DNA from 4 places in the Cronobacter sakazakii genome. Region 1 is predicted to be linked to each of the others. Evidence: predicted binding sites of a transcription regulator. Region 1 holds the regulator's gene; each other region holds the start of a gene.
The links. Region 1 encodes LexA, which represses DNA repair genes until DNA is damaged. Its sites were predicted from a motif close to TNCTGTATGTACATACAGNA; they were not measured.
Positions count from the first base shown of each region.

Region 2: dinG (ATP-dependent DNA helicase DinG) is a predicted target of LexA. The motif match lies at 1,286-1,305, and genes of this name have one in related genera.
Region 3: mutH (DNA mismatch repair endonuclease MutH) is a predicted target of LexA. The motif match lies at 3,400-3,419, and genes of this name have one in related genera.
Region 4: umuD (translesion error-prone DNA polymerase V autoproteolytic subunit) is a predicted target of LexA. The motif match lies at 1,368-1,387, and genes of this name have one in related genera.

Region 1 is NZ_CP011047.1:1,452,866-1,457,238, forward strand. Features, by position in the region: gene plsB (glycerol-3-phosphate 1-O-acyltransferase PlsB) at 1-2,291, opposite strand, end outside; gene CSK29544_RS06810 (diacylglycerol kinase) at 2,424-2,792, shown strand; gene lexA (transcriptional repressor LexA) at 2,901-3,509, shown strand; gene dinF (MATE family efflux transporter DinF) at 3,635-4,373, shown strand, end outside.
Region 2 is NZ_CP011047.1:3,972,498-3,976,870, reverse strand. Features, by position in the region: gene CSK29544_RS18880 (beta-glucoside-specific PTS transporter subunit IIABC) at 1-74, opposite strand, end outside; gene licT (BglG family transcription antiterminator LicT) at 182-1,027, opposite strand; gene dinG (ATP-dependent DNA helicase DinG) at 1,320-3,500, shown strand; gene CSK29544_RS18865 (fimbrial protein) at 3,491-4,000, opposite strand; gene CSK29544_RS18860 (fimbrial protein) at 4,011-4,373, opposite strand, start outside.
Region 3 is NZ_CP011047.1:1,818,005-1,822,377, forward strand. Features, by position in the region: gene lplT (lysophospholipid transporter LplT) at 1-110, shown strand, start outside; gene CSK29544_RS08570 (NADP(H)-dependent aldo-keto reductase) at 168-1,208, opposite strand; gene CSK29544_RS22630 (YgdI/YgdR family lipoprotein) at 1,345-1,563, opposite strand; gene CSK29544_RS08580 (TerC family protein) at 1,692-2,405, opposite strand; gene mutH (DNA mismatch repair endonuclease MutH) at 2,484-3,170, opposite strand; gene rppH (RNA pyrophosphohydrolase) at 3,854-4,373, shown strand, end outside.
Region 4 is NZ_CP011047.1:3,136,701-3,141,073, forward strand. Features, by position in the region: gene CSK29544_RS14955 (peptidase U32 family protein) at 1-1,218, shown strand, start outside; gene umuD (translesion error-prone DNA polymerase V autoproteolytic subunit) at 1,420-1,839, shown strand; gene umuC (translesion error-prone DNA polymerase V subunit UmuC) at 1,841-3,109, shown strand; gene CSK29544_RS14970 (ASCH domain-containing protein) at 3,223-3,630, opposite strand; gene CSK29544_RS25225 (protein YdgV) at 3,906-4,010, shown strand; gene mdtJ (multidrug/spermidine efflux SMR transporter subunit MdtJ) at 4,137-4,373, shown strand, end outside.

The sequences.
Region 1 (4,373 bases):
CGCAGCGTCAGCACCAGCGTTGAGAACACCGCTTTATCGAAGAACTCCGGCGCGTTAATGCCGTGCAGTACGGAAAGACGCTGCGCCACCGTGCGGCTCTCTTTCTCAAGCGTACCGCGGTTGATGGACGGATTGGCGCTCAGCAGCCAGAAGGTAATCGCGTAGCGTTGCAGCGTTTCGCGCACGCCAGCGGCAAGCAACTGCAGCGTGCGGGAGCGCGCCGGGTTCACCTGCAGCCATTCGTCGTCAGCAAGGATCAGCCCCTGTTGGGCCAGCTCGTTTACCAGCGCGTCAACCACCGCTGGCACTTCTTCTTTCTCCCAGCGCAGGAACAGCTCCGTCTTCAGCATCGGGAACAACAGTTCTACCTGCTGCTGCACCGCCTCACGGCTGATGCGACGATGCTGGGTGACGATAGCCGCGATAAGTGAAGGCAGCACCAGCATATGCATGATGTTATTGCGGTAGTAAGTCATCAGCACCGCTTGTTCACGCGGCAGCACGATGATGTCGCCGATGGTGTCTTTCTCGACTTCAAACTTATTCATCTGCAGCGCGTGCTCAATGAGCTGCGTCGCCGTGGCATCCGGCACCGTGGCGTCTGCGGCGTAAGGCACGTTACGCAGCAGGCTCAGGTAGCAATCAAGCTGTTCGGTTAACTGCTCGCGCGTTAACGAACGCTGGCGCGAGGCCAACAGCGCGGTACAACAGAGGTTCATGGCGTTAGCCGCGCCCGCGTTGTTGATACGCACCATCAGCTGGGCGGCAATCTCGTTGACCGTCGGGGTCAGCCACGCCGGGCGTACCGCTTCGATAGGATCGATAGCATCGCGCCACTCCGGTACGTGCTGGTTCAGGAAGGTCATCAGCGGCAATGGTTCACCGAAGTTCACATAACCCTGACCGAGATTACGCAGTTTGCTTAAGCCGCGCAGCATCTGCAGCAGGCTCTCTTTCTCTTTGGTGGCGCCGCGCAGCTCTTTGGCGTACGTGCCCACTTCCATCACGTGCTCATAACCGATGTAAATCGGCACCAGCGTAATCGGGCGGGTGCCGCCGCGCAGCATGGCCTGAATGGTCATGGAGAGCGTGCCGGTTTTCGGGTCAAGCAGACGGCCAGTACGTGAACGCCCGCCTTCCACGAAATATTCCACCGAATAGCCACGGCTGAAAAGTTCGCCGAGATATTCGCGAAACACCGTCGAATAAAGCTTATTACCCTTAAAGGTGCGGCGGATAAAGAACGCGCCCAGACGGCGGAAAATCGGCCCGGCGGGCCAGAAGTTCAGGTTGATGCCCGCGGCGATATGCGGTGGCACAAGCCCCTGATGATAGAGCACATACGAGAGTAGCAGATAGTCCATATGGCTGCGGTGGCAGGGCACATAGACAATTTCGTGGCCGTCGTGCGCAAGCTGGCGCACACGCTCGGCGTTATGCACGTTAATGCCCTGGTAGAGGCGGTTCCAGGTGAAACCAAGCACGCGATCGGTAATACGAATCGCCTCGTAGGAGAAGTCGGCGGCGATCTCTTCCATCAACGCGACAGCATTCTGCTGGGCTTTCTCGTGCGAGATTTTTTTAGTGCGCGCCTCGTCTTCGACGGCGCGGGCAATCGCTTTTGACGAGAGCAGTTTATTAAAGAGATCCTGGCGCGCAGGCAGGCGCGGGCCGACGGCGGCGAGGCGCTGGCGGGCGAAGTGCATGCGCGCCACGCGGGCCAGTTTCTGGGCGATACGCTTGTCGGTGCCGTGCTCGGTCGCCATACGGCGCAGCGATACGGGCGGTGAGAAGCGCACAAAGCTGTCGCGGCCAAGCCACGAGACCGCGAAGAATTTCTGAATGCCGTTCAGCATGCGCAGCGGCGGGTTTTCCTCGCCTTTTTCGCGGCCTGGTGAGCGGCCAAACATAACCGACACCGGCACCATCTGGACATCGAGATCCGGGTTGCTGCGGTGCAGATCGAGATAATTGTGGAACAGTTTGATCGATTCTTCTTTCGGCGTGTAGTAGGTGAACACGCGGGGGCCGCCATGGATAAACACATAGCGCGGCAATTCGGTGCCGTCGATGACCAGCGGATCCAGCGGATCGGGCAGATCGTGCTCCAGGCACTGCGCGCGTAGCGTCAGGAGATCCGCCTTCGAGTTATACGGCAACACATACATGATAGGGCGTGACGTATCGAGCCCAAGTTCGGGGCAGGGCGCCGCCGGGATGGACTTGCTTTTTACCAGCACGCTTAATGGTAAATTAAGTAATTTGTAGTAAATTCGTGGCCAACCGGACATAAACGATGTAAAGCCTCTGGTTAATAATGCAATTGCGGCGCAAGAATATCAGAAACTCCGTAGAATTTCTGTGGTGCTTCTTTATCGAAGCGCATTAGCATTGACGCCTGAATTTAAAAAAGGTTTCTTGTCATGGCCAATAACACCACGGGGTTAACCCGAATTATTAACGCTGCCGGCTATTCCTGGAAGGGATTACGCGCCGCCTGGAAAAATGAAGCGGCGTTCCGCCAGGAAGGGGTCGCCGTGATAGCGGCTATTCTTATCGCCTGCTGGCTGGATGTCGATCCGATCACGCGCGTGCTGCTGATTGGCTCCGTTACGCTGGTAATGATTGTCGAAATTCTCAACAGCGCCATCGAAGCGGTGGTAGATCGCATCGGCCCTGAATTTCATGAGCTTTCAGGCCGCGCCAAAGATATGGGCTCCGCCGCCGTTCTGCTGTCGATTATCCTCGCGCTGGTCGTGTGGGTCACGCTGCTCTGGCAGCATTTGCGATAAGTTTTCCAGAAATCGCGAAAGAAGCGCTTTTTTAACCGGTTATGGTTTTAAAATCACCTTTAGCTGTATATACTCACAGCATCACTGTATATGCACCCAGGGGGCGGAATGAAAGCATTAACTACCAGGCAACAAGAGGTGTTTGATCTCATTCGGGATCACATCAGCCAGACCGGCATGCCGCCTACGCGTGCGGAAATCGCGCAACGTCTGGGTTTCCGTTCGCCGAACGCGGCGGAAGAGCACCTTAAAGCGCTGGCGCGTAAAGGGGTGATTGAGATTGTCTCCGGCGCGTCGCGCGGTATTCGTCTGTTGCAGGAAGAAGAAAACGGGCTGCCGCTGATAGGGCGTGTGGCGGCGGGTGAACCGCTGCTGGCTCAGCAACATATCGAAGGGCATTATCAGGTTGATCCTGGCCTGTTTAAGCCAAACGCCGATTTTCTGCTGCGTGTAAGCGGGATGTCGATGAAAGATATCGGAATTATGGACGGCGATCTGCTGGCGGTTCATAAAACGCAGGATGTGCGTAACGGCCAGGTCGTCGTCGCGCGCATTGATGATGAAGTAACGGTAAAACGCCTGAAAAAACAGGGTAATACCGTTGAGCTGCTGCCGGAAAACAGCGAGTTTAAACCGATCGTTGTGGATCTGCGCGAGCATAACTTCTCTATCGAAGGTCTGGCGGTCGGCGTTATCCGCAACGGCGAATGGCTCTGAGCCCTTTTCCGGCTCACTGACGCCGCATTACCGTAACTGGCCCGCCCCGGTTACGGTAATGACCTCTCCCGTCTGCTAAAGACTGCATATTTTTTCATCTTCGCGTAACGGCATCGGAACGCCATATGCCCTTTCTCACTTCTACCGATAAAGCTCTCTGGCGCCTCGCGCTGCCAATGATTTTCTCAAATATCACCGTGCCGCTCTTAGGCCTGGTGGATACCGCCGTTATTGGTCATCTCGACAGCCCCGTCTATCTGGGCGGCGTCGCGGTGGGCGCTACCGCCACCAGTTTCCTGTTTATGCTGCTGCTCTTTTTACGCATGAGCACCACCGGGCTAACCGCGCAGGCGTTTGGCGCGCGCGATCCGGTAGCGCTGGCCCGCGCCCTGGTGCAACCTATGGCGCTGGCGCTGATTGCCGGCGTGCTGATCATCGCCCTGCGCGAGCCGCTGATACAGCTGGCGCTGCATGTTACCGGCGGCAGCGACGCGGTGCTGACGCAGGCCCGACGGTTTCTCGAAATCCGCTGGCTCAGTGCGCCCGCCTCGCTCGCTAATCTGGTGTTGCTTGGCTGGCTGTTAGGGGTGCAGTACTCCCGCGCGCCGGTGATCCTGCTGGTGGTCGGCAATCTGCTTAATATCGTGCTCGATCTCTGGTTCGTGATGGGGCTTGGCCTTAACGTCCAGGGCGCGGCGCTGGCGACGGCGCTGGCAGAGTACGCGACGCTTGGTATCGGTCTTGTGATGGCGGCCCGCGTGCTGCGCCTGCGCGGTATTACCCTTTCGATGCTGAAAACCGCGTGGCGCGGCGGCGTTGGCAGGCTGCTTGCGCTTAACCGCGACATCATGCTGCGCTCGCTGC
Region 2 (4,373 bases), 2.0 Mb from region 1:
TGATAGAGCGAAAGAATATTCGCCTCGCCGCCGAGAAGGGTAATTATCTGGCGGGCGGTATGCGGGTAGTTCATGGCTATTCCTCTCCAGAATGAAACCCTGCGGTTTCATTAAACAGTCGCCGGTATGATGACCGGCACGTTGCTGCCTCTGGGGTTTGCCTGAATGAACAGTAACAAGCCTAAAGGGAATGCGCTAAACGGTGTACGACATTATCGATATGCACCGTTAAATAGAGTTTTTCCGAATGCGTCATCGCGTGGCGATAATTCTTTTCCACAAATTCGCTAATGGCTTCCACGCACGCCACGGTATTTTTATACCGCTGCTGTACCATCGCGAATAATTCGCTGTCGTCGTTTTCCAGCCGCTGGCCCTCTATTACCCGCTGAGCGAAAAATTTCACGTGGGTAATAAAGCGCTGGTAATTAAGCGACTGTTCATCGGGGCCGACGGCGAACCAGTATTTTACAATATTCTGGATCTGATAAATCAGCCGGGTAATGTCGTTGATTTTGCCTTTCGGATCGTTAAGCCCGGCGTTCACAATATGCAGCGCGATGCTGCACGCCTCGCTGTCCGGCATCAGCACGCCGGTGCGCGCGGCAATCAGCGCCAGCGCCTGACGCCCGATGGCGTATTCTTCCTGATAAAAATGTCGCACTTCCCACTGTAACGGGTTGGCGATTTCAATGCCTTTCTGGCGGCGCTCAATGGCGTAAAAAAGATGATCGGCGAGCGTGACATAAATGCCTTCGCTTAATTTGATGCCGGGCGTCTGGCGCGCCAGTGCGACAATATCATCAGTGAGCTGAACGATTTCTACCGGTATTTCATCCAGCAAAACTTTAAAGCGCGCCGAGACGGTATCGTCATGCAGACGAAACGTTTTCTCAATGTGACTACTATTGACCGTTTCGCCCACGCGGGCGTTAAAACCGAGCCCACGGCCGGTGACAATCACTTCCTGGCCGCGTTCGTCGACGGCGCTGACGACATTATTATTAAGGATTTGCTTAATGATCATCGCCGACTCCTGAAAGCAAAAACGGGCAAAACATAAATACAGACGCCAGGGAATTTCCCGGGGCTGCATTCAGGTTTTGCCCGCCGAACGGTAACAAGCACAATGCAATGTTAAAAAACCTAACACCCGCCTGGTATTCGGTCAATGAATGACCCGCGATTTATGATTAGCGTGACGATAATTTGTGATCTGTCTTGCGAATCGGCTCCTGCCGCGCGGGTAAAAAAAGGTTCAGCTGGCGGTGGAAAAGTGCCACAATAGTGGCTGTTTATACAGTATTTCAGGGCTTCAGATGGCATTAACCGCCGCGCAGAAATCGCAAATCGCCGCCTGGTATAAGGCGCTTCAGCAGCAAATTCCGGACTTCATTCCCCGCGCCCCGCAGCGGCAGATGATTGCGGAAGTGGCGAAAACCCTCGGCGGCGATGAAGGGCGGCATCTGGCTATCGAGGCGCCGACCGGCGTTGGCAAAACGCTCTCGTATCTGATCCCCGGTATCGCCATCGCCCGCGAAGAGCAAAAAACGCTGGTGGTGAGCACCGCCAACGTGGCGTTGCAGGATCAGATTTTCAGTAAAGATCTGCCGTTGCTGCGCAAAATCATCCCTGAACTGCGCTTCACCGCCGCCTTCGGGCGCGGGCGTTATGTCTGCCCGCGCAACCTCGCGGCGCTCTCCACCGACAGCGCCTCGCAGGGCGATCTGCTGGCGTTTCTTGATGATGAGCTGACGCCCAACAGCAAAGAGGAGCAGCAGCGCTGCGCGAAGCTCAAAGCCGATCTCGACAGCTACAAGTGGGACGGCCTTCGCGATCACACCGATCAGGCGATTGACGATAACCTCTGGTCGCGGCTCAGCACCGATAAAGCGAGCTGCCTGAACCGCAACTGCCATTACTACCGCGAATGCCCGTTCTTTGTGGCGCGCCGTGAGATTCAGGAGGCGGAAGTGGTGGTCGCCAACCATGCGCTGGTGATGGCGGCGCTGGAGAGCGAATCCGTTCTGCCGGAGCCAAAACATCTGCTGCTGGTGCTTGATGAAGGCCACCATCTGCCGGACGTCGCCCGCGACGCGCTGGAGATGAGCGCCGACATCAGCGCGCCCTGGACGCGGTTGCAGCTCGATCTCTTTTGTAAGCTTGTCGCCACCTGCCTTGAGCAGTTCCGGCCAAAAACCGTGCCGCCGCTCTCCACGCCGGAGCGGCTTAACAATCACTGCGAAGAAGTCTACGAGCTGGTCGCCAGCATGAACCGTATCGTCGGGCTGCTGCTGCCGCCGGGCGAGGAGAGCGAGTTTCGCTTCCCAATGGGCGAACTGCCGCAGGAGGTGATGGAAATCTGCGAGCGGCTGGCGAAGCTCACCGAAAACCTGCGCGGGCTGGCGGAACTCTTCTTAAACGATCTCAGCGAAAAAACCGGCAGCCACGACATTGTGCGCCTGCACCGGGTGCTGTTGCAGATGAACCGCGCGCTCGGCCACTTTGAAGCGCAAAGCAAGCTCTGGCGGCTCGCCTCGCTGGCGCATGCCTCTGGCGCGCCGGTCTCGAAATGGGTGACGCGCGAAACCCGCGAAGGGCAGCCGCATATTTTCTTCCACTGCGTGGGCATTCGCGTCAGCGATCAACTGGAAAAACTCATCTGGCGGCAGGTGCCGCACGTGGTGGTGACCTCCGCCACGCTGCGTTCGCTGAACAGCTTCGCGCGGCTGCAGGAGATGAGCGGCCTGCGCGATAAAGCAGGCGACCGCTTCGTGACGCTCGATTCGCCGTTTAATCATATTGAGCAGGGCAAACTTGTGATCCCGCGCCTGCGCCATGAGCCGCTGATGGAGCATGAAGAGGCGCACCTCGCCGAGATGGCGGCCTATTTCCGCGCGGAATATAAAAAGGGCGAGCACAAAGGGATGCTGGTGCTGTTCGCCAGTAACCGCGCGATGCAGACCTTTTTGTCCTTTGTGCCGGATCTGCGCCTCGGCCTGCTGGTGCAGGGCGATCAGCCGCGCTACCGGCTTGTCGAGCTACACCGCAAAAAAATCGAGCAGGGCGAGGCGAGCGTGCTGGTGGGGTTGCAGTCGTTTGCCGAGGGGCTTGATCTCAAAGGCGAGCTGCTAAGCCAGGTTCACATTCACAAAATCGCCTTTCCGCCGGTGGACAGCCCGGTGGTGGTCACAGAGGGCGAATGGCTGAAAAGCCTCAACCGCTATCCGTTTGAAGTGCAAAGCCTGCCCGCGGCGTCGTTTAACCTCATTCAGCAGGTGGGGCGGCTTATCCGCAGCCATAGCTGCTGGGGCGAAGTGGTGATTTATGACCGCCGCCTGCTCACTAAATCCTACGGCAAGCGGCTGCTGGACGCGCTGCCGGTGTTTGCAATTGAACAGCCCGAAGCGCCAGAGGCGTTAATCAAAAAGGCGCCTGCAAAACGTCCGGCAACGGGCCGCAAGGGCGCGCCCGCCCGGCGACGCAACGCTTACCGGTAAGTAAACGTCACCTGTACGGCGCTTTCAAACGTGCCGGGTACCAGCGGCTCTGTGGTACGGACATAGCGTGCGCGCAGCTGAAACGTGGCGCTGTGCGTGGCCTCGTCCACTGTTTCGGTGTATTTATCGCCACCGGGTAACATGTACATATTGTTTTTACCGTCAACCAGTTGTAATGCCAGCCCTTTGCCGGTTCCGGTGCTCCTGTAAGCCGTACTGTTAGTCGGATCCAGTTCGCCGGAAAATGTCGCATCAACGGCCGTGGTGGCCACGGGGCAGTTCATCACGCTTAGTTCAAACGGTACCCAGGGGCCATAAGTAGAGGGTTGTGAAAACGCGTCAGCAATCGCGATCCCCATATCGACCGTTTTGTTTTTGCTGGCACTTTCCACATCGCAGGCACTGGCAATAATCGCCCCGTTAACCTGCAGGTTGATATCGTCGGCCAGTGCCCGGTGTGCGCCAAGCGCAAACATTATCAGCAGCAGTAACTTTTTCATCACGGGGCTCCTACCGGTAAGACACGGTAATGGTCGCGACGGCGTTTGCAACGCCCGGCGTCACGGTGTCGGCAGTTTGATAGTACTGAACAGCAAACGGGATATTGAGCGTTGAGTTCGGCCTCAATGAGGCAACAAAGGTGTAATGGTCAAAATCGATGTTTTGCCCAAAAAGCGTCATCTGAACGCCTATGCCGCTGGCGACGCCGGGTTCGGAAGTGAGATTAATCACGGATGGCTCGGTGGATGCGTAGCCATTGGCGCTGGAGACTTTCACTCCGACTTGTACCGGATCGTTGCAGGTGGCGTTGACCTCAAAGCTGCTCCAGCCCGAGCTGCTGCCCACGCCTGTAAACACGCTGGCCGGCACGTT
Region 3 (4,373 bases), 370 kb from region 1:
ATTCGCTGGCGGTGAAACTCTCGCTGCCGGTGGTGGGAATTGGCGTCGGCTTCGGGGCGATTTTCGCGCTGGCCATCGCTGGCCTGTGGCTGTGGCGACGTAAACAGTAAAAAAAGACCCGCTCCGGCGGGTCTTTTTTTTATCACCAGCAAATTACGTTGCCGCGCTTACGGCGCCGGGTAGGTATAGACCTGATGCACTGCTTCCAGCTCCGCCAGCACATCTTCACTGAGCGTCAGGTGCAGGCTTTCAACGTTGGTTTTCAGCTGTTCCATCGTCGTGGCACCGAGCAGCGTACTCGCCACAAACGGCTGCTGGCGCACGAACGCCAGCGCCATCTGCGCCGGATCCAGCCCGTGGCGCTTCGCCACATCAACATACGCCGCCACCGCTTTTTGCGACTGCTCGCTGCTGTAGCGCGTAAAGCGGCTGAAAAGCGTATTGCGTGCGCCTGCGGGTTTCGCGCCTTTCAGGTATTTGCCGGTCAGCGTGCCGAACGCCAGCGCGGAATAGGCCAGTAGCTCCACGCCTTCAAACTGGCTCACTTCGGCAAGTCCTACCTCAAAACTACGGTTCAGCAGGCTGTACGGGTTCTGGATGGTGACGATGCGCGGCAGATCGTGTTTATCCGCCAGATGCAGGTAGCGCATCACGCCAAAAGCGGTTTCGTTCGAGACGCCGATATAGCGGATTTTCCCGGCGCGCTGGAATTCCGCGAGCGCTTCCAGGGTTTCCAGCAGCGTGACGACCGGCGCGCTGTCGGTCCAGGTGTAGCCGAGCTTGCCAAAGCAGTTGGTCGGGCGCTGCGGCCAGTGCACCTGGTAGAGATCGAGATAATCGGTCTGTAAACGTTTCAGGCTGGCGTCGAGCGCGTCGCGGATATTTTTGCGATCCAGCGCCTGATTGGGGCGAATGCCGCTGTCGTTGTTGCGGCTCGGTCCGCTGACTTTGGAGGCGATCACCAGCTTTTCGCGATTGGCGCGTTTTTTCAGCCAGTTGCCAACATAGGTTTCCGTCAGGCCCTGCGTTTCCGGGCGCGGAGGCACGGGATACATTTCGGCGACATCAATCAGGTTTATGCCCTGGCTTACGGCGTAATCGAGCTGTTCGTGGGCGTCGGCCTCGCTGTTTTGTTCACCAAAGGTCATGGTTCCCAGCCCCAGCGTGCTGACTTCAAGTGAGCTATGAGGAATACGGTGATAATGCATAGCCGGCCTACCTTCTGTTGTTCAGTCCGCGTCAGGCCATTCCTGACAAAGGAATATAAACATGGCAGAGGGGAGACAAAAGGAAAAGAGGCAAGGGAGAAAAAACCAAAAGGTCAGCGCGATGCTGACCTTTTATTTAACGCTCAATGATTTGCGAAACCTGATCGCGGTTTATCTGCATCTCGTTACCCTGTGGGTCACGATAACTGACCAGACCGGTTTCGTCATCAACCTGCGGTTTGCCTTCAGTCAGGATCATCCGGCCATCTTTGGTCGCCATGACGTAATCACTGCTACAGCCTGAAACCGCGAAGGCCAATCCGACGGCAGAAATTGCTACAGCCCATTTATTCATTGTTTTTCGCCTCATCAGGAAGGGGTCCACGTAGAGTCTAGTAAAAAGCAGCGAGGCGGCGCGAAAAAGCAGCAAATTCTTAAAAGTTCAGGGGAATAAACAAAAACGCTCCCGAAGGAGCGTTCTGATTACAGCGGTCTTTTCTTGTTGCGCAGCAGATTGAGGCTTTCCACGGCGATGGAGAAAAACATCGCGAAGTAAATGTAGCCTTTCGGCACGTGAATATCGAAGCTCTCCAGCATCAGGGTAAAACCCACCAGGATCAGGAAAGAAAGCGCCAGCATCTTCACGGACGGATGGCGTTCAACAAACTCGCCGATAGGGCGCGCGGCGAACATCATTACGCCCACTGCGATCACCACCGCCGCCATCATAATAAACAGATGATCGGAGAGACCCACCGCGGTGATAACCGAATCCAGACTGAAGATAATATCCAGCAGCATGATCTGAATAATGGCGCCAAAGAAAGAGTGCACGTTGGTTTTCAGGCCTTCCTCTTCGCCTTCGATAGTCTCGTGGATCTCTTTACTGGCTTTCCAGATAAGGAACAGACCACCCAGTAGCAGGATCAGATCCCGCATCGAGATCGCCTGATCGAAAACGGTAAACAGCGGATTTGTGAGCTTCACGACCCAGGCGATCGACGCCAGAAGCGCGAGGCGCATAATCATCGCCGCGCCGAGGCCCATTTTGCGCGCCAGCGCCTGCTGAGATTTCGGCAGTTTCGCCACGACCAGAGAGAGAAAAATAATATTGTCGATCCCAAGCACAATCTCCAGCAGCGTCAGCGTACCGAGTGCCAGCCAGGCGTTGGGATCCGTTATCCATGCAAACCACATTCAAAAAAGTCCTGCTCAAAGAAACAAAACGCTAATTATATGCGTCGGGGGAGGGCTGTTGACAAAATTTTAAGGGATTCATAACAAAAAATGGCGCGCCAGCAGGGCGGCGGTGAAGTTTTTCTTCAGATAAAAGCCGCGCGGCAGCGTCATTATCGGCTCGCCATGTGCGCCGAACGCGGGCGTCAGCGCTTTGCTGTTGGCGGCTTTTGGACGCAGCTGCAATACCTCGCCGTGACGCGCGGTGATGCGCTCTACCTGACCTAACACAATCAAGTCCATTAACTCTTCCCAGTCACGACGCAGCTGATCGTCTTCCTGTGGCGATGGGCTCCAGAGCAACGGCGCGCCAACGCGGCGCTCTGCCAGCGGGATTTCGCGCTCGCCTTCTACCGGCACCCACAGTACGCGTTTGAGCTTGTGGCGCACGTGACTGGTTTCCCATGTCACGCCGGTATTGCCGGTAAGCGGAGCGACGCACACAAACGTCGTCTCAAGCGGGCGGCCCTGGCTGTCGATGGGGATCGTTTTCAGCTCTACGCCAAGCGCTGCGAAATCCTGCTCGGGTTTACTGCCTGCGCTCGCGCCAAGCCAGCGCTCCAGCAGCACGCCGATCCAGCCCTTATCACGACGCAAATCGGCGGGCGTTTCGAGGCCTGCCAGCGCCGCCAGTTCGCCAAGCGTCAGCCCCGCCAACTGCTGCGCCTGATGCAGCAGCTGCGCTTCATCGACGGGCGGTTGAACAAGAGGAGCAAGGGAAGTCATAACGATTACCTTCTGTTTAAAAAATGAACAGCAAAATGCCTGCTTGTGGAAAGAGTTTACCTGCTTGTGAGCAAGCAATTCAATTACATGATTTTAAATGATTTTTATGAAAAAGAAGGATTTCTCAGACGTCAGAAATAAAGGTTGTTCAAATCTGGTCACCGACAATAAACAGGATCTTACACCAGTTTATCCACAGAAAAATGGGATAACTGTGTAAATCCCTCACTACTGTTTCGATTTACAGCCTTGACGGACGGGGGAAAACGCCTTTTTCAACAAATTGTGACTAAGTTATTGGCATAATCTGTGGATAAAAACGACGCTGGTCGATCTTTCGTCAGAGTAAGGATCGTGAGTGTGACGATCGTCACACTGAGCGGTGAGTATCACGTTTTTTGTATTATAATTGTTTGAATAGCAATGCAATTTTTTCTATAAGAATAATCCCTGGTTTTGGGTTGTTTTGGGTTTTCCCTGGGAAATAAGACACTTCTTCACAAAGATATCCACAGAAAAAGTGAATAAAAGCGGGTCTTAATCGCTTCCCCTGTTTATAACCCCGCATATTTTTGTGAGTTATTCAAATGTTATTCCTGTTCACAGCGGCTAACAGAGTGGTTTACCGTCAATGAGGAGTATGAAACAATCGTTACTATCCAGGTTTATTTTGAGGTAGTCCGGTGATCGATGATGATGGCTACCGCCCGAATGTTGGTATCGTGATCTGTAATCGTCAGGGACAGGTAATGTGGGCCAGGCGTTTTGGTCAGCACTCCTGGCAATTTCCGCAAGGGGGTATTAATCCTGGCGAGTCGGCGGAGCAGGCGATGTACCGCGAGCTTTTCGAAGAGGTCGGTTTACAACGAAAAGATGTGCGCATCCTTGCGACTACCCGAAACTGGTTACGTTACAAATTACCAAAACGTTTGGTGCGTTGGGACACAAAGCCGGTATGTATCGGCCAGAAACAAAAGTGGTTTCTTCTGCAGTTAATGAGCAACGACGCCGATATCAACATGCAAACCAGCAGTACGCCAGAATTTGACGGCTGGCGGTGGGTAAGCTTCTGGTATCCGGTGCGCCAGGTGGTCTCTTTCAAGCGCGATGTCTATCGTCGAGTGATGAAAGAGTTCGCAAGCGTTGTGATGCCGTTGCAAGAGAGCGCGCCACCGCAGCGTAATCCTTCGCCTGCCTGGCGAC
Region 4 (4,373 bases), 1.7 Mb from region 1:
TACGTGAAAAACATCACGGCGCACTACCGTCAGATGCTCGACGCGATTATTGAAGATCGCGGCGATCTGGCGCGTTCCTCCGCGGGTAACACGGCGCACTACTTCGTGCCGTCCACCGAGAAAACCTTCCACCGCGGCAGCACCGATTACTTCGTTAACGCCCGTAAAATCGATATTGGCGCGTTCGACACCCCGACGTTCGTCGGCCTGCCGGTCGGCGAAGTGCTGAGCGTTGGCAAAGAGCATCTGGATGTGGAAGTCACCGAGCCGCTGGCCAACGGCGACGGGCTAAACGTTATGATCAAACGCGAAGTGGTGGGTTTTCGCGTCAATGTGGCGGAAAAAACCGGCGAAAACCGCTACCGCGTTTTCCCGAACGAGATGCCGTCGGCGCTGAAAACCCTGCGCCCGCACCACAAGCTTAACCGCAACCTCGATCACAACTGGCAGCAGGCGCTGCTGAAAACCTCCAGCGAACGCCGCATCGGCGTGGATATCGAGCTTGGCGGCTGGCAGGAACAGCTGATCCTGACCATCACCAGCGAAGACGGCGTCAGCGTGACGCATACCCTTGACGGGCAGTTTGACGAAGCCAACAACCCGGAAAAAGCGCTGACCAGCCTGAAAGAGGGCCTGGCGAAACTGGGGCAGACTATCTATTTTGCCCGCGACGTGCAGATTACGCTGCCGGGCGCGCTGTTTGTGCCTAACAGCCAGCTCAACGCGTTCCGCCGTGAAGCGATTGAGGCGCTGGACGCCGCGCGCCTGGCGAATTACCAGCGCGGCGTGCGCAAGCCGGTTTCCGTGCCGCCGCCGGTCTACCCGGAAACGCACCTGAGCTTCCTCGCGAACGTCTACAACCATAAGGCGCGTGAATTTTATCAGCGCTATGGCGTGCAGCTTATCGACGCTGCGTATGAGGCGCACGAAGAAAAAGGCGACGTGCCGGTGATGATCACCAAGCACTGCCTGCGCTTTGCCTTTAACCTCTGCCCGAAACAGGCGAAGGGCAACATCAAGAGCTGGAAGGCGACGCCGATGCAGCTGGTGCACGGCGACGAAGTGTTAACCCTGCGCTTTGACTGCAAACCCTGCGAAATGCACGTGGTCGGCAAGATCAAAAACCATATCCTGAAAATGCCGCAGCCGGGCAGCGTGGTCGCCTCCATCAGCCCGGAAGATCTGCTGAAGACCCTGCCGAAACGCAAAAACGCCTGACAGTCTTTCCCCGAAAAGCCAGAGCCCACGCTCTGGCTTTTTTTGTCTGCACGCCATACCGCTCAACAAACCCGCATAAACCGGCCGATCTCCAGGCAATTGCGCCGCTTCGCTTAAAAATAGGGTTGTCAGAACAGTACAAATCAAACTACTGTATATAAACACAGTAAATAACAACATAATGAATGGATGGAGTACGCCATGTTAATGATGCGACTCTTGCCACAGCCTGATGCCGAGGGGTTGCCGCTGTTCCTTGAGACAGTGGCCTGCGGATTTCCGTCGCCCGCTCAGGATTACGTAGAAAAGCGTGTAAGCCTTGACGCACACTGCATCGTGCACCCGAACGCCACCTATTTTTTGCGGGCGGCCGGGGAGTCGATGAACGGCGCCGGGATCGAGGATGGCGATCTGCTGGTGGTGGACAGCGCCCTGAAGCCGCAGGAGGGCGACATTGTCGTGGCCGCGCTGGAAGGGGAGTTCACCGTGAAAACCCTGCGCCTGCACCCGGTGGCGCAACTGGTGCCGATGAACCCGGATTTCGCGCCGATCCCGCTTGGCGGCGACGCCGAGGTGGTGATTTTCGGCGTAGTCACCTGGGTGCTGAAGAAGAGGCGCTGAGATGTACGCGCTGGTGGATGTGAACAGCTTTTACGCCTCCTGCGAGATGGTGTTTCGCCCGGATCTGCGGGATAAACCGGTCGTGGTGCTGAGCAACAACGACGGCTGCGTCATTGCCCGCAGCCGCCAGGCAAAGGCGCTTGGCATCACTATGGCGGAACCCTATTTCAAACAGCGCGCGCTCTTTGAGCGTCATCGCGTGGCGGTCTTCAGCTCCAATTACGCGTTTTACGCCGATATGAGCAAACGCGTGATGGATATTCTCGAAGAGATGGCGCCGCAGGTGGAGATCTACTCGATCGACGAGGCGTTTGTCGATCTGCGCGGCGTCAGTAACGTGATGTCGCTGACCACGTTTGCTCATGAGATCCGCGACCGTCTCTGGCGCGAAACCCATCTGCCGGTCGGCGTGGGTATCGCGCCCACCAAAACGCTCGCCAAGCTTGCTAATCTCGCCACCAAAAAATGGCCGAAGTCGGGTGGGGTGGTCGATCTCTCCGATCCCGCCCGGCTGCGCAGGGCGCTGGCGCATTTTAACGTGGATGAAGTGTGGGGCGTCGGGCGCAGGCTCAGCAAAAAGCTGGCGGCGATGGGCATTGAGACCGCGTTTGATCTGGCCAACAGCCCGGCGTGGGTGATCCGCAAAAATTTTAACGTGGTGCTGGAGCGCACCGTGCGCGAGCTGCGCGGCGAGCCGTGTCTGGCGATGGATGAGTTTGTTGCGCCGAAGCAGCAGATCGTGTGCAGCCGTTCGTTTGGCTACCGCGTCACGGCTTACCAGGATATGCGTCAGGCGGTCTGCGCCTGGGCGGAGCGCGCCGCGGAGAAGCTGCGTCAGGAGCATCAGTTCTGCCGCCAGGTGGCGGTGTTTATCCGCACCAGCCCGCATGACGAACCCGATAACCGCTACAGCAACCAGGCGCTGTGCCAGGCGCTGACACCCACCAACGACACCCGCGAAATCGTGCGGCTGGCGGTGAGCGCACTGGACGCCATCTGGCGCGAAGGGTATCGCTACATCAAAGCGGGCGTCATGCTGGGTGATTTTTTCAGCCAGGGCGTGGCGCAGCTTAATCTCTTCGATGAACACCCGCCACAGGCCAACAGTGCGCCGCTGATGCATCTACTGGATGAATATAATCGCTCAGGCAGGGGGAAGCTCTGGTTCGCAGGTCAGGGGATCGTCAAGCCCTGGGCGATGAAGCGCGAATTCCTTTCGCCAGGCTACACCACCCGTTTCAGTGAATTACCGCGCGCGAGTTTGTGGTGAGGGGCTAACAATTACGCCTTCGCCGCGCTGCCGGTTAAACCAGGCCATAAAGCGCTGCGCGGCGACAATAAAAGTCCGCCAGGTAAGGTGTTTCTGATGGTTCTAATAACCCCTCAGTACCGCTCCACCAGATCAAATTCTTCAAACATCAGCGGCATGTCGGGAGAGAAACAGCCGGCGCGGGTGAAAAACGCCTCGTGCTCATTGCGCCAGTAAGCGAGGCTTAAATCGCCTTCGCCTTCCAGTGCGGCGAGTTGTTCAGTAACGTCGCAGAATTTCACCAGCCGCAGCGTGTGGGTGCGAATAACGCACAGCGGCTCGCCCGCGCCGTTGAGGATAATGTGGTAATCCCCCGGCAGGACCGGGTCGGCGTCTTGCCGCCAGGCGTGATAATCGCTGCAGCTGGCGCGTTTGGTGCCATGCGCCACCAGCGCGCCCAGCTCGTCCGCCATGTGCGGTGAATCGCCAAAGCCCCAGGCCCGCGCGCCGTGATATTTCTGTTGCAGTTCGTCTACGGTCATTCTGATACTTCCTTGTTAAATTAATGTAAGGAAATAGCATATCGTGAAAAAAGAGAGCCTGCTAATGATTATTTAATCGTTCGGTATGATTAATTAATCGGGCCATCAAAATAAGCCGCTGTTTTTGCCCCGATAAAAAATAAAAACTGCCGTAAAGTAGTGTAAACGGGTTGAGAAAATTCTGGCGACATGGTTTAATTCGGGCGTGTTTGACTACCGAGGCCAATTTTGATCCGCAACGACGAGAAGCAAGACCGCGGATAAATTGAAAGATTATGGACAACCTGTTCAATTGTTTTATCTCCCTGTTTTACGTTTCTTCCACTCCTTTCCCTGCCACCTTTCTTTGCGGTGAACAGCACTGGCGCACGGCGCTTTAGTCCGTCTCTCTTCTGAATTTTTTCAGGCCGTCACTGTACGCCTGTTACTGTTTTAATCGTTTTTAATGACGCGTATTTACGCGCCATCTGATATGCCTGTGTATTTTTTCAGGCAGGAGAGAGATTATGATTTACTGGATTTTATTAGCATTAGCGATTGTGTCGGAAATTACCGGGACGCTGGCATTAAAATGGGCAAGCGTTGGCGGTGGCCACGCCGGATTTATTTTAATGCTGGTGATGATTTCCCTTTCTTATATTTTACTGTCTTTTTCTGTTAAGCGTATTGCGCTGGGTGTGGCTTACGCCCTGTGGGAAGGTGTCGGGATCGTCTTAATTACGCTCTTTAGCGTGTTGCTGTTT